Regions from separate parts of the Paenibacillus sp. DS2015 genome, predicted to be linked through region 2. Evidence: riboswitches for the same ligand, from Rfam matches in the RefSeq annotation. Region 2 holds a riboswitch; the other holds the start of a gene.
The links. Region 2 has a riboswitch for FMN ahead of ribD (bifunctional diaminohydroxyphosphoribosylaminopyrimidine deaminase/5-amino-6-(5-phosphoribosylamino)uracil reductase RibD). Riboswitches for the same ligand answer to the same signal wherever they lie in the genome.
Positions count from the first base shown of each region.

Region 1: another riboswitch for FMN. It lies ahead of J2T13_RS13250 (DMT family transporter); the one in region 2 lies ahead of ribD (bifunctional diaminohydroxyphosphoribosylaminopyrimidine deaminase/5-amino-6-(5-phosphoribosylamino)uracil reductase RibD).

Region 1 covers NZ_JBNPWS010000013.1:81,374-87,602, forward strand. The annotation lists gene J2T13_RS13235 (NAD(P)/FAD-dependent oxidoreductase) at 1-220, shown strand, start outside; gene J2T13_RS13240 (glutathione peroxidase) at 354-905, shown strand; gene J2T13_RS13245 (Gfo/Idh/MocA family protein) at 1,080-2,084, shown strand; FMN riboswitch at 2,256-2,415, shown strand; gene J2T13_RS13250 (DMT family transporter) at 2,547-3,506, shown strand; gene J2T13_RS13255 (hypothetical protein) at 3,720-4,235, shown strand; gene J2T13_RS13260 (ring-cleaving dioxygenase) at 4,444-5,418, shown strand; gene J2T13_RS13265 (ArsR/SmtB family transcription factor) at 5,866-6,195, shown strand.
Region 2 covers NZ_JBNPWS010000042.1:30,065-36,293, forward strand. The annotation lists gene lysA (diaminopimelate decarboxylase) at 1-907, shown strand, start outside; gene J2T13_RS23905 (peptidylprolyl isomerase) at 1,192-1,629, shown strand; FMN riboswitch at 1,884-2,049, shown strand; gene ribD (bifunctional diaminohydroxyphosphoribosylaminopyrimidine deaminase/5-amino-6-(5-phosphoribosylamino)uracil reductase RibD) at 2,320-3,423, shown strand; gene ribE (riboflavin synthase) at 3,457-4,122, shown strand; gene J2T13_RS23920 (bifunctional 3,4-dihydroxy-2-butanone-4-phosphate synthase/GTP cyclohydrolase II) at 4,169-5,410, shown strand; gene ribH (6,7-dimethyl-8-ribityllumazine synthase) at 5,448-5,915, shown strand; gene J2T13_RS23930 (segregation and condensation protein A) at 6,059-6,229, shown strand, end outside.

The sequences.
Region 1 (6,229 bases), on a different contig from region 2:
CAACATTCCTGGGATATTTGCTGCAGGTGACTTTGTAAGTCATCCTAGCAAAGTACGGCTGATTGCAGGAACCTTCGTCGATGGCGCACTGGCTTTGAACAGCGCTAAATTATATCTGGATCCCGAAGCAACGAAGGTAGCGTATGTATCTTCTCATAATGAGCGCTTTATTGAGAAGAATAAGAAGATTGAAGCAGAGGCTGTCAAATCTTCTCACTAATTTCTAAACCCTTTTCATAAGTTCTTTCATATTTTCCTATTGTAAATTACCTTCTTTTTATTCTTTATTAAATAGAATAGAATAGAATGGATAGCACATAGACAATATTACATAAGGACAAGAGGGGAATATTATGAGTATTTATGATTTTAACTTTCAAGCTGTAGGAATGAATGGTCAGGTTAAATCCCTAGAGGAGTTTGAAGGGAAAGTTGTTTTGATTGTAAATACGGCCAGTAAATGCGGATTTACTTACCAGTATGAAGATTTGCAAAAATTGTATGATCGTTACAAGGATAAAGGATTCGTAGTGTTAGGATTCCCATCCAACCATTTTGATGATCAAGAACCTGGTAATAATGAAGATATTAAAACCTTTTGTAAGCTGAATTATGGGGTAACTTTCCCTATGTTTGAAAAGTTGCATGTGAGAGATGAGAACGCTCACCCGTTATTTAACTATTTGACAGCGGTAAAACCGTTTAAAGGATTTAATCCCTTTCACCCGTCATCAAAGCTATTAACTTCAATAATTAATGAGAAGGTTCCAGAGTACCTGATTGGCGATTCTATTAAATGGAATTTCACTAAATTCTTATTAGATAGGAAGGGTAACGTAATCCATCGTTTTGAAGCGATGACAGATACCATTGATATGGAGAATGATATTGAGAGTTTACTGTAACTGGTTGGTCAAAAGCCAGATATTAACCGAGGTATAAGAATGGATATAGGGGTGTCTCAAGCCATTGTTCAGGCTGTTGAGACCCCTTTTTTTATAGTGATGTGAATCTATTATTTGGAAGATATGAGGTTAGGTTTTTGATATAATAGGCTCGACAGAAGAGAGGAGCAGGATATGAATATGAATAATAGTCATGAGAGCAAAATAAAGTGGGGAATATTAGGTACGGGCTGGATTGCTTCTCAATTTGCTAGAGATTTAGCTCATGCTCAGAATGCGGAGAGGTTTGCTGTTGGATCACGTACGAAGGAAAGTGCTGACCAATTTGCTGAAAATTTTAATTTTGCTCATGCTTATGGAAGTTATGAAGAATTACTAGCCAATCCTGAGATTGATGCTATTTACGTGGCTACACCTCACCCATTTCACAAGGAGAACGTACTCACTTGTCTTCGTGCGGGCAAAGCTGTGCTATGTGAGAAGCCTTTCACAATAAATGCAGCTGAGCTCGAAGAGATGATTAGCTACGCTAAGGAGAATAAACTATTCTTAATGGAAGGTATGTGGACTCGCTTCTTACCTCCCATTCGTAAAGTCAGAGAGTGGCTTCAAGCAGGACGAATTGGTGATGTAAAATTGGTGAAGGCTGATTTCGGTTTCCGCTCAGATTGGAATCCGGAAGGAAGGTTGCTTAACCCTGATTTAGGAGGGGGAGCGCTTCTAGATGCTGGGATCTATCCCATTTCTTTCGCCTCAATGGTTCTTGGGGCGAAACCTGAGAAGATCATGAGTACGGCACATATTGGAGAAACAGGGGTAGATGAACAGTTCTCTATTCTTTTAAGCTATGAATCCGGTAGAACCGCATCACTGAATGGTTCCGTTCGACTCAATTTAACCAATGAAGCTTATATATATGGCACAGATGGGTATATTCATATCCCTAGTTTTCTGAATAGCAAATCAGCTTCACTGTTCATCAACGGTGAGGAAGTTGAGACCTTCACGGATGATAGAACGTCAATTGGGTATGTGTATGAGGCTGAAGAGGTAGGTAGATGTTTACAAGAAGGCCTTACCGAAAGCTCAATTATACCGTTAGAAGAATCTTTAGGGATTATGAAGATACTTGATGAGGTACGTGGGCAATGGGGATTACGTTATCCTTTTGAAAAATAATGGAGTATCTTCGACAATATTAGCAGTTTCGTTGTATAATGAATGCAAATAAATGAATTTCCTGAAACATGTCATTTCATAAGATGAATGTGACTATTTTAACAGAGGATTGTCAACTATTGTTGTAGTATTTACTTATAATTAAAACATCACATTTTAAACTAATTGAATATGGATCTTCGGGGTAAGGTGAAATTCCTAACCGGCGGTGAATGTTCGTTCTATCTCAGAATGAACATAAGCCCGCGACTTGCTATTCTGAATAAGAAATAGCGACTGACTTGGTGAGATTCCAAGGCCGACGGTAAAGTCCGGATGGGAGAAGATCAAGAGATTCGCATGTTGTGGAATATTAATTCCCTGCAAGCTTATTTGATCAGCCCCCGCTTCTGTCGATGATGTATCGATGAAACGGGGGCTTTCCGCATAAGAACCCCATATTCAGGCTAAGGGGACAGGGATATGGATAACGTAAGTGTAAATGGACAGAAGCCGCTATCATTACCAAAAGAACAGGGGAGCAACAGTGGCTTCTGGTTAGTCGTATTGGGTGCTGCACTATGGGGTGTTGATCCTTTATTTAGGATTCTGTTGTTGAAGTCACTTACTTCGACGCAAATTGTATTACTTGAGCATATTATTATTGCGCTAGTCGTTGCTCCAATTCTATGGAGACAACGGAGTGAACTTCGGGGAATTAGAGCGAAGCATATTGCTGCATTACTCTTTATATCATGGGGTGGTTCAGCACTTGCAACGATATTGTTTACAATGGGATTGGCTGATGGAAATATGAATGCTGTATTATTACTTCAGAAATTACAGCCATTGTTTGCCATCATCATGGCGAGAATGTTATTGAAAGAGAGATTACCCCAGCGTTTTTCCTTATTGTTCATCCTTGCACTTATAGGAACTTATTTGCTGACATTTGGTTTTAAAGTACCCTTCGGTCATTGGAATGAATTTGTTCAAATAGGTAGTTTATTTTCACTCGGCGCAGCGGCGCTATGGGGTGGTTCAACGGTCATGGGACGTTTAATGGTTGGACAAATGAAATATGAGACAGTAACTTCGTTACGCTTCATACTAGCTTTGCCTTTGTTGCTTGCTATAACATGGGGTGAAGGGGGAGTTTGGAACTTGCCGACGGGTTCTTCGGCGATCGTAGGAGTGTCACTTAATTTATTGGGGCAAGCCTTATTGCCTGGTTTACTGAGTTTACTTGTATATTATAAGGGACTTACAACGACCAAAGCTTCGGTAGCTACATTCGCAGAATTAAGTTTCCCAATGGTGGGTGTTCTAATGAATTGGATTGTGTTTCACGAGATTATTACGAGTGCTCAAATCTTCGGATTTGTTCTGATATGGGCTGCATTATTCGTCATCTCTAGGCAAAGCCAGTCTTTGAAAGCATGATGGGAGGTATGTACGGCACATAGATTACGACCAAATCGCAAATGGATTTGGTCTCTTTTCGTATTGATCCCATACTAAACTCATCGCCAGAAGTGGAATGAGGAGTATAAAAGGTTGAGTCTTATTAATCATGATTTTGGACAAATTTGAATTTATGTTAAAATAAACCTTTGAGTGATTAAATTCGTTGAATTTACATCGGAGGGTTTAATATTGAAAAAAGTATTTCCAGTTATCTTCACTATTTTAATGATTCTTACGGGGTGTACTTCTGATACAGTTGATACAACTCTCTACCAAGGCATGAGTTTAGACATCGGTGTTATAGGGGGGGCTCCTAAAGTCAGAGAAGATAACATCAAATTCATTAATATTACGTTTGAGGAAATTGAAAATAGGAATCTCTTGGATGATTTTGATGCTGTATTCATTACGAGGGAAAATCTTTCTGAAGCTTCTGACAGTAAATATGCAAAAATATATAAAAATGCTGGTATTCCATTCTTCTTTATTGAGTCTAAGAAATCATATGTACCCTTTCTTGATGAGGCATTATCCTATGAGGATTCTCCAGATAGTAAATCAAGTGACTATGCCACGGGCTATTTTCAGCTTGGTGAAGAAGGTCAATCTTGGGGCTATGGACTCTATAATAATAAAATAAATGAATCCAATATCAAAGACGTCTATTCACGAATATTTACAACGATCTTAGAGAATCAAAAATAAAGAATAAATGATCCCAAGCTTGGAGCTACTATCCAAGCTTTTTTGGTTTTGAGGAAAAAGATTTCTTTTTTATCAAATTAGATATATACTAATTAAAAGTATGCAACTAACTAAAATAATTATCGAAGGAAAATAGTTCTGTTATTAGGATCTGACTTCAAGTGGAAACTATCCACAATAAATGTAATGTTGAGAGGATGTACAACGAATGAATGTTAAAGGTATTCACCATTTGTCCGCCATGACGGGTAGTGTAACGGGTAATTTTGAGTTTTATACAGAAGTTCTTGGGATGCGCCTTATTAAAAAAACAGTAAACCAAGATGATACATCTGCGTATCATTTATTCTATGGAGACGAACGAGGAAATGCAGGTACGGAGCTTACCTTTTTTGATTTTCCGAGTATCGGACAGAATCGAAAAGGGGTGAGTAGCATCTCCGGTTCTTCACTTCGTGTCCCTAGTGATGAGGCACTTGGATTTTGGGTAGAGCGATTTATTGAGCATGGGGTTAAACATTCACCGATTTCAGAATTTGCTGGACGGAACGTTATATTCTTCGAAGATCCGGAGGGGCAACAGTTATCCCTTGTTTCTGATGAGACGAATGTGGGCGTAGTGGGTGGAACTCCCTGGGAGAAGAGTCCTGTGCCAACACAATACGGTATTGTGGGTCTAGGACCGATAAAGCTTACGGTTCGTAAACCTGAATCGACAATAGCTGCACTTCGTCTAATCGGATTCACTGAGAAGGCTCGGGTACCTGCTCTAGTTGAGGGTCAAGAAGATATTATAATCATGCAAGTAGCTGAAGGTGGATCGGGTGCGGAGGTACAGGTCGAGCCACGAAGTGATCTTTCACCGACTAGACTTGGAAAAGGGGGCGTGCATCACGTCGCTTTTCGTATAGCGGATAAGGAGGAGCTTCTTGCCTGGATTGAAGTGTTGAACAAAGCGGGCTTACCGAATTCTGGATTTGTAGAGAGATTCTATTTCCGCTCTCTATACTTCCGTGAACCGAATGGTATTCTGTTCGAGTTAGCTACAGATGGCCCTGGATTTGATACCGATGAACCTTTTGAGACCTTAGGTGAGTCGCTAGCTCTTCCTCCGTTTCTTGAGGATCAGCGCGAATCGATTGAAGCTAATCTGAGACCGCTGGATACGAAACGTTCGAAGTAATAGCTATAGCTAGAAGTAGAAGCACAGAGCAATTTATCCTAATGAAAATCTATCCAAATGATTGAATATTGAAACGACGCCTAGGTATGGGAGCACTGCAAAAGTTTACTTTTCAGAACAAGAAAATAATCAAAAAAAACGAGCCTCTAGAAACGCTTCTAAGGCTCGTTTCGCGTAAAGGGAGTTATATTAAACTCCTTGAATTACATAATTTTTCCGAGGATACTACTTTTGCAGGGCTCTCAGGTATGGGCGTCGTTTTTTAGTGGAGACTTGTGGATATCATAATATACGCTATTGAATTTAGAAGTGAACCGTTCGATGCAGCTTTGTGCCTGACTGAAAGGGTGTATTATGATGGTTATGGCAAAATCAAATGTGCTATGATAGTGTAATCTTTACATCTTTAATAATTGAGGTTAATAAGGCGACTAAGGAGCAATGAATATGAATCAAGATATACAACAATTTAAAGCTGATTTCTTCAAAGCCTTAGCGCATCCCATGAGAATTCGAATCCTTGAAGTCCTGAGTGAAGGGGATAAGAATGTGAACGAGTTACAAATGATTCTAGGATCGGAAGGCTCTGCTGTATCTCAGCAACTGGCTGTATTAAGGAATAGAAATATCGTGAATGGACTAAAAGAGGGTACTTCTGTTATTTATTCATTGCGAGATCCACTAATCAATGATTTGTTAGCAGTGGCTAAACAAATTTTTGATAACCACCTTGTGGATGCTATATCATTACTAGAGGGTATTCGAAAAGAGACATAAAAGGAAACACAAAAAGAAAGACAAACGAAATATC
Region 2 (6,229 bases):
AGCATTAGAGAAAAATGTGCATGTTAATGTATTGCTACGGGTAACACCAGGTGTTGAGGCTCATACGCATGAATATATTTCAACAGGACAGACGGATTCTAAATTTGGTTTTGATATCGGAAATGGCTCTGCCTATGAAGGTGTAGAGGTTACTTCTAAACAATCCCATTTAGAGTTACTTGGAGTCCATTCTCATATTGGCTCACAAATTTTTGAGGTTGAGGGATTCCAACTTGCTGTTCAAAAGGTTGCTGAATTTGCACAAGGTGTAAAGACCGGACTTGGTATCGTATTTAAAGTTGTTAATTTAGGTGGAGGATTTGGGATTCGTTATGTGGATGGCGATACACCACTAAAAGTCTCCCAGTACGTCAAGGCAATTACGGATGCTGTCAAAGAACACTTTGCGAAGATCCAGTCTGAGCTGCCGGAAATTTGGGTAGAGCCCGGTCGTAGTATTGTAGGGGACGCAGGAACAACTCTCTATACCGTAGGTACGAACAAGAACATTCCAGGTGTCCGTAAATATGTAGCAGTTGATGGAGGCATGACAGATAACCCACGCCCAGCCCTATATCAATCCCATTATGAAGCAGTACTTGCCAATCGCGCGCTTGAAGAAGCACAAGAGACCGTATCGATTGCTGGTAAGTGCTGTGAGAGTGGCGATATGTTGATTTGGGACGTGAAGCTACCTGAGGTAACTAGTGGCGACTTGCTGGCAGTAGCTTGTACAGGAGCATACAATTATTCGATGGCAAGTAACTACAATCGTATTCGTCGTCCAGGAGTTGTCTTTGTGAAGGATGGTCAAAGTGATCTTGTTGTGAAACGTGAGAGCTTGCAGGATATTGTTGGTAATGACCTTGTTCCAGAACGGATTGCTAAACAAGCTGTAACGAAATAATTCAGGTTGTCGTTATCGTTATATATCAGAAGGGATCACGTTTACGTTACTATTGATGTAGCGTAAGGTGTTATCCCTTTTGTTCTTGTGTAGAGACTGTAATGAATTAATTTTGAGTTCATTCCGTCTTTTTTTGCTTTCAGGTACCTATTCATAGTAAACTATAGGATGTCTGTTAATGATCTCCTTTTCAGAATTACATAACAGATAACTTCTAAGTGAATGATTTGATAAGTATTGAGTTTAAATTGAATTACACAATATTTTAAGGGGATGGAATCATAATGAAAAAAGGAACAATTGAATTAGAAAACGGTGGAGTAATCGAAATCGAGTTTTTACCAGAAGAAGCACCTAACACAGTAGCTAACTTTGAAAAATTAGCTAATAGTGGATATTATAATGGTTTGAGTTTCCACCGCGTGATCCCTAATTTTGTCGCTCAAGGGGGTTGCCCAACAGGAACAGGTACGGGTGGTCCAGGGTATACAATTAAATGTGAAGCGACTAACAACACAACAAAACATGCTAGAGGCGTATTGTCCATGGCTCACGCAGGTAGAGACACTGGTGGTAGCCAATTCTTTATCGTTTATGCTCCGCAACCACATTTAGATGGAGTTCATACCGTATTTGGTAAAGTGATCAGTGGAATTGAACATGTAGACACGATCAAAGCTAACGATAAGATGAAAGAAGTTAAGGTTTGGGACGAAGCATAAGAGTATCAAATAGCAAAAGATAGTAACCCAAATACCCTCTCATCAGAATGAAAACTGATGGAGAGGGTATTTGGGCTTGTATTCATCACTAATAACCAATAAATATGATGGGTATAAAGGGCATTGAATCAGATAGTTCATATCATTTAATAAGCTGCTTTATTAAATATAGAATAAAACTCTTGTGTTTTTATCTCTTAGGTGGTAATATTCGTACATAAATAGTTGTTCTTAAATGAACAATTTCATATTGATTTATCCTTCGGGGGCAGGGTGAAATTCCCTACCGACGGTGATGGGGTGTTGTTAGACTTTCTAATGATACGACTTAGTCCGTGACCCGTACGCATAACTTTGGCGTATGGTTGACCTGGTGAAATTCCGGGACCGACAGTATAGTCTGGATGGGAGAAGGATAAATAGCTGACGCAACTTACTTATAGTGATTTGCGGTTCATAAAAGTGAAGCAACAGAAGGTTGTGGCAATTTTCACAATGTGATGCGGATGAGGTCTATATTTCATTTTGTGTTACTTGTATTCGGAATTGTCTTTAGCTTTGTTTTTGTGTAATCTATTTATCTCCTATACTAACCCCGTTACGGATGAATTCGTTCATCTGATGCGGGGTTTTCTGTTTATACGAATCAACTTGTTATTCACATATTTCGGAGGTGATGTAGATACAATGATGGACATTATGAATGACGAATTTTATATGTCTTTAGCATTGGATATGGCGGAGCGAGCACAAGGGCAGACAGGTATTAATCCTGTTGTTGGATGTGTTGTCGTGAAGGATGGTGTGATGGTTGGACTGGGCACTCATCTCGAGCGGGGTACGGGTCATGCTGAAGTTCATGCACTGAATATGGCAGGTGAGAAGGCGAAAGGTAGCACGGTATATGTTACTTTAGAGCCATGTAGTCATTATGGAACAACACCACCGTGTAGCGAACGTTTGATCAAAGAAGGAGTGCGACGGGCCGTAGTGGCCTGCCAAGATCCGAATGTTCAAGTAGCAGGTAAAGGGATCGCTATGTTGCGTGAGCAAGGGATAGAGGTTGAAGTGGGTATACTTCAAGATCGTGCATTGAAATTGAATGAGAAGTTTATCAAGTATATTACGACAGGGATGCCATTTGTCACACTAAAAACAGCTAGTACATTAGATGGCAAAATCGCTTCGAAAAGTGGCGATAGCAAATGGATTTCAAATGAAGCGGCGCGGGAGCAAGTACATACGCTAAGACATCGGCATCAAGGTATTATGGTCGGCGTGGAGACAGTAATTGCAGATAATCCGCATTTAACAACTCGCTTGCCTGTAGATGGCTTGAATCCAATCCGAATTGTTGTAGACTCGCGCTTACGTATTCCTTTGGAGTCTCACCTTGTTAGTGATGGTCTGGCACAGACGATTGTGTTAACTACCAATGCCTCTATGGGTCATTCTACGGCTGTACGTCTTAAAGAGGCAGGTGTCACAGTGATTGCGTGTGGTGAGGGTCCACGTGTGGACCTGAAAGTTGCGTTAGCCAATCTAGGTAGATTGAACATTGGTTCTGTCCTTCTTGAAGGAGGAGGTACATTGAACGGCGCGATGCTAGAAGCACAACTGATCGATCGAATTGTACTTTATTTAGCCCCTAAAATTGTAGGAGGTTACGATGCCCCGGGTAGTTTCTCTTTTGCAGGAAGTGAACTCATGAGGGATGCTGTAAGTCTAGTATCTTTGGAAGTAGAACAATTAGGAGATAATGTGTGTATCAGTGGGATACCTGTATGGACCTAAAGCTAAAGCTGTTGACAGAGGAGGTGTTTCATCATGTTTACGGGATTAGTTGAGGAAATGGGCACGATGCGTGGGATGACTCGCCAAGGAGAAGCCATGGTGTTGCATATTTCAGCATCGGTCATCATGAATGATTTGAAGATTGGAGACAGTGTGTCCGTAAATGGTGTATGTCTTACAGCAACTTCAATAGAGACTCATTCCTTCGCTGCTGACGTTATGCCCCAGACTTTTCGCAATAGTAACTTAAAGGACCTTCAAAGTGGGAATAAGGTGAACTTGGAGCGGGCTATGATTGCCAATGGACGTTTTGGTGGACATATGGTTCAAGGACATGTAGATGGCATAGGAACAATACATCAAGTTACCCGTGAACAGAATGCGGTCGTATATGAGATTACACCAGCGAATACAGAATTATTCAAATTCGTTATCCCCAAAGGATCCATTACACTTGATGGAATCAGCTTGACTGTGGTGAGTGTGAATGATCATACATTTCAAGTATCCGTCATCCCTCATACATTGGTACAGACAGTTCTTAATCAGAAACGTGCTGGAGATACGGTGAATATTGAATGCGATGTGCTAGGTAAATATGTGAATCATTTGCTCAATTACGGGTCCAGAGGACAGCAGGATGAAGGTAAGCCATCTGGGATTAGTCAAGAGTATTTGGCTCAGCATGGATTTGCATAAAGCAGTAAAGATTGTTCGTTAAGAAATGTACAAGGAGGAATCGATGATGAGTGAAGAAATTGTTTTTGATCCTATCGAAGAAGCTATATATGATCTCATGCGTGGGAAGGTCATTATCGTTGTTGATGATGAAGACCGTGAGAATGAAGGAGACTTTATTGCCTTAGCGGAGAAGTCAACACCTGAAGTTATTAATTTCATGATTAGCCAAGGACGAGGATTAGTCTGCTTACCGATTACTCAGGAACGAGCTGATGAGCTTGATCTTAAGCCGATGGTGTCAGAGAATACAGATAATCATGGTACAGCTTTTACAGTCTCGATAGATCATAAAGATACCACAACAGGAATTTCTGCTAATGAACGTTCGATGACTGTCAAAGCGATTATGGATCCCAATGCGAAGATCCATGATTTTCGTAGACCGGGGCATATGTTCCCGTTGATTGCTAAGAAAGGTGGAGTTCTTCGTAGATCGGGACATACAGAAGCAGCTGTCGATTTAGCTATCATGTGTGGTGCATATCCGGCAGGGGTGATCTGTGAAATCATTAAGGAAGACGGTACCATGGCTAGATTGCCAGATTTAGTGGAAATTTCACGGAAGCATGATCTGAAACTTATTACCATTAAAGATCTGATCCACTATCGTAATGAGAAAGAGAAGCTTGTTACACGTGAGGTTGCCGTCAGAATGCCAACTGATTTCGGAGAATTTCAAGCGATTGCTTATACGAATGAAGTAGATGACAAAGAACATCTGGCCCTGGTCAAAGGAGAGATCGATACCACTAAGCCAGTGCTCGTGCGTGTGCATTCCGAATGTCTGACTGGAGATGTGTTCCATTCTCATCGCTGTGATTGTGGCCCTCAATTTGCCGCTGCTTTGAGACAGATTGATGAGGAAGGCAGTGGTGTGTTGCTCTATATGCGTCAAGAGGGTCGTGGGATTGGTCTGATTAACAAATTGAAGGCTTATAAGCTTCAAGAGGAAGGCTTAGATACCGTGGATGCTAATTTACAGCTTGGTTTTGCCGCAGATCTGCGTGATTATGGCATTGGTGCTCAAATCCTGAAAGATTTAGGTGTGCGCCAGATCAGGCTTCTAACAAACAACCCTCGTAAGATTAGAGGATTAGAGGGGTATGGTTTAGAAGTTGTGGAACGTGTCCCTATTCAAATGCAAGAGAATAAGGATAATACGCGTTACTTGCATACTAAACAAGCTAAGCTCGGTCATCTCATGACATTCGATGATATGGAGCAGAACGAAGATCCAAATCTATAACAATCCATCATACAATAAGAGAGGTAGTTGATTTATTATGGCACATTATTTTGAAGGTAATTTAGTATCGGAAGGTTTGAGATATGGTATCGTGGTAGGACGTTTCAATGAATTCATTACAAGTAAACTTCTTAACGGAGCATTGGACGCATTGAAACGTCACGGTGTTCAAGAAGATGAAGTAGATGTAGCATGGGTACCTGGAGCATTCGAGATACCTCTAATTGCTCAAAAGATGGTTGAAACCGGTAAGTATGATGCAGTTATTACGTTAGGCACAGTCATTCGTGGATCAACTTCTCATTATGATTATGTATGTAATGAAGTTGCCAAGGGCGTTGCCGCGATTAACCTGAAAAGTGGCATCCCAACCATCTTCGGAATTGTGACTACGGAGAATATTGAACAGGCTATTGAACGAGCAGGAACGAAGGCCGGCAACAAAGGATATGATTCGGCAATTTCCGCAATTGAAATGGCAAACTTGACGAAACAGTTTAAATAGTGCTTATTTAATGTAGTGTCCTTTTTATTGGGCGCTACATTTTTTTGAGTTTCAGGGGTCCCCTTATAATACCTGAAATGGACGAACAGCAGCAGAGGCACCACTCTGTGGGGATATTTTATACTGTGGGCGGAGGACTTATCTTGACTGTACTTTATAAGTTGGAAACATTTGAGGGTCCATTGGATCTATTGCTACATCTGATCGACAAAGCAGAAATTAGCATTCAGGATATTCCGATCATGGAAATTACTGACCAATATATGGAATATTTGCGGACGATGCAGGAACTAGAGTTGGAAGTTACTAGTGAA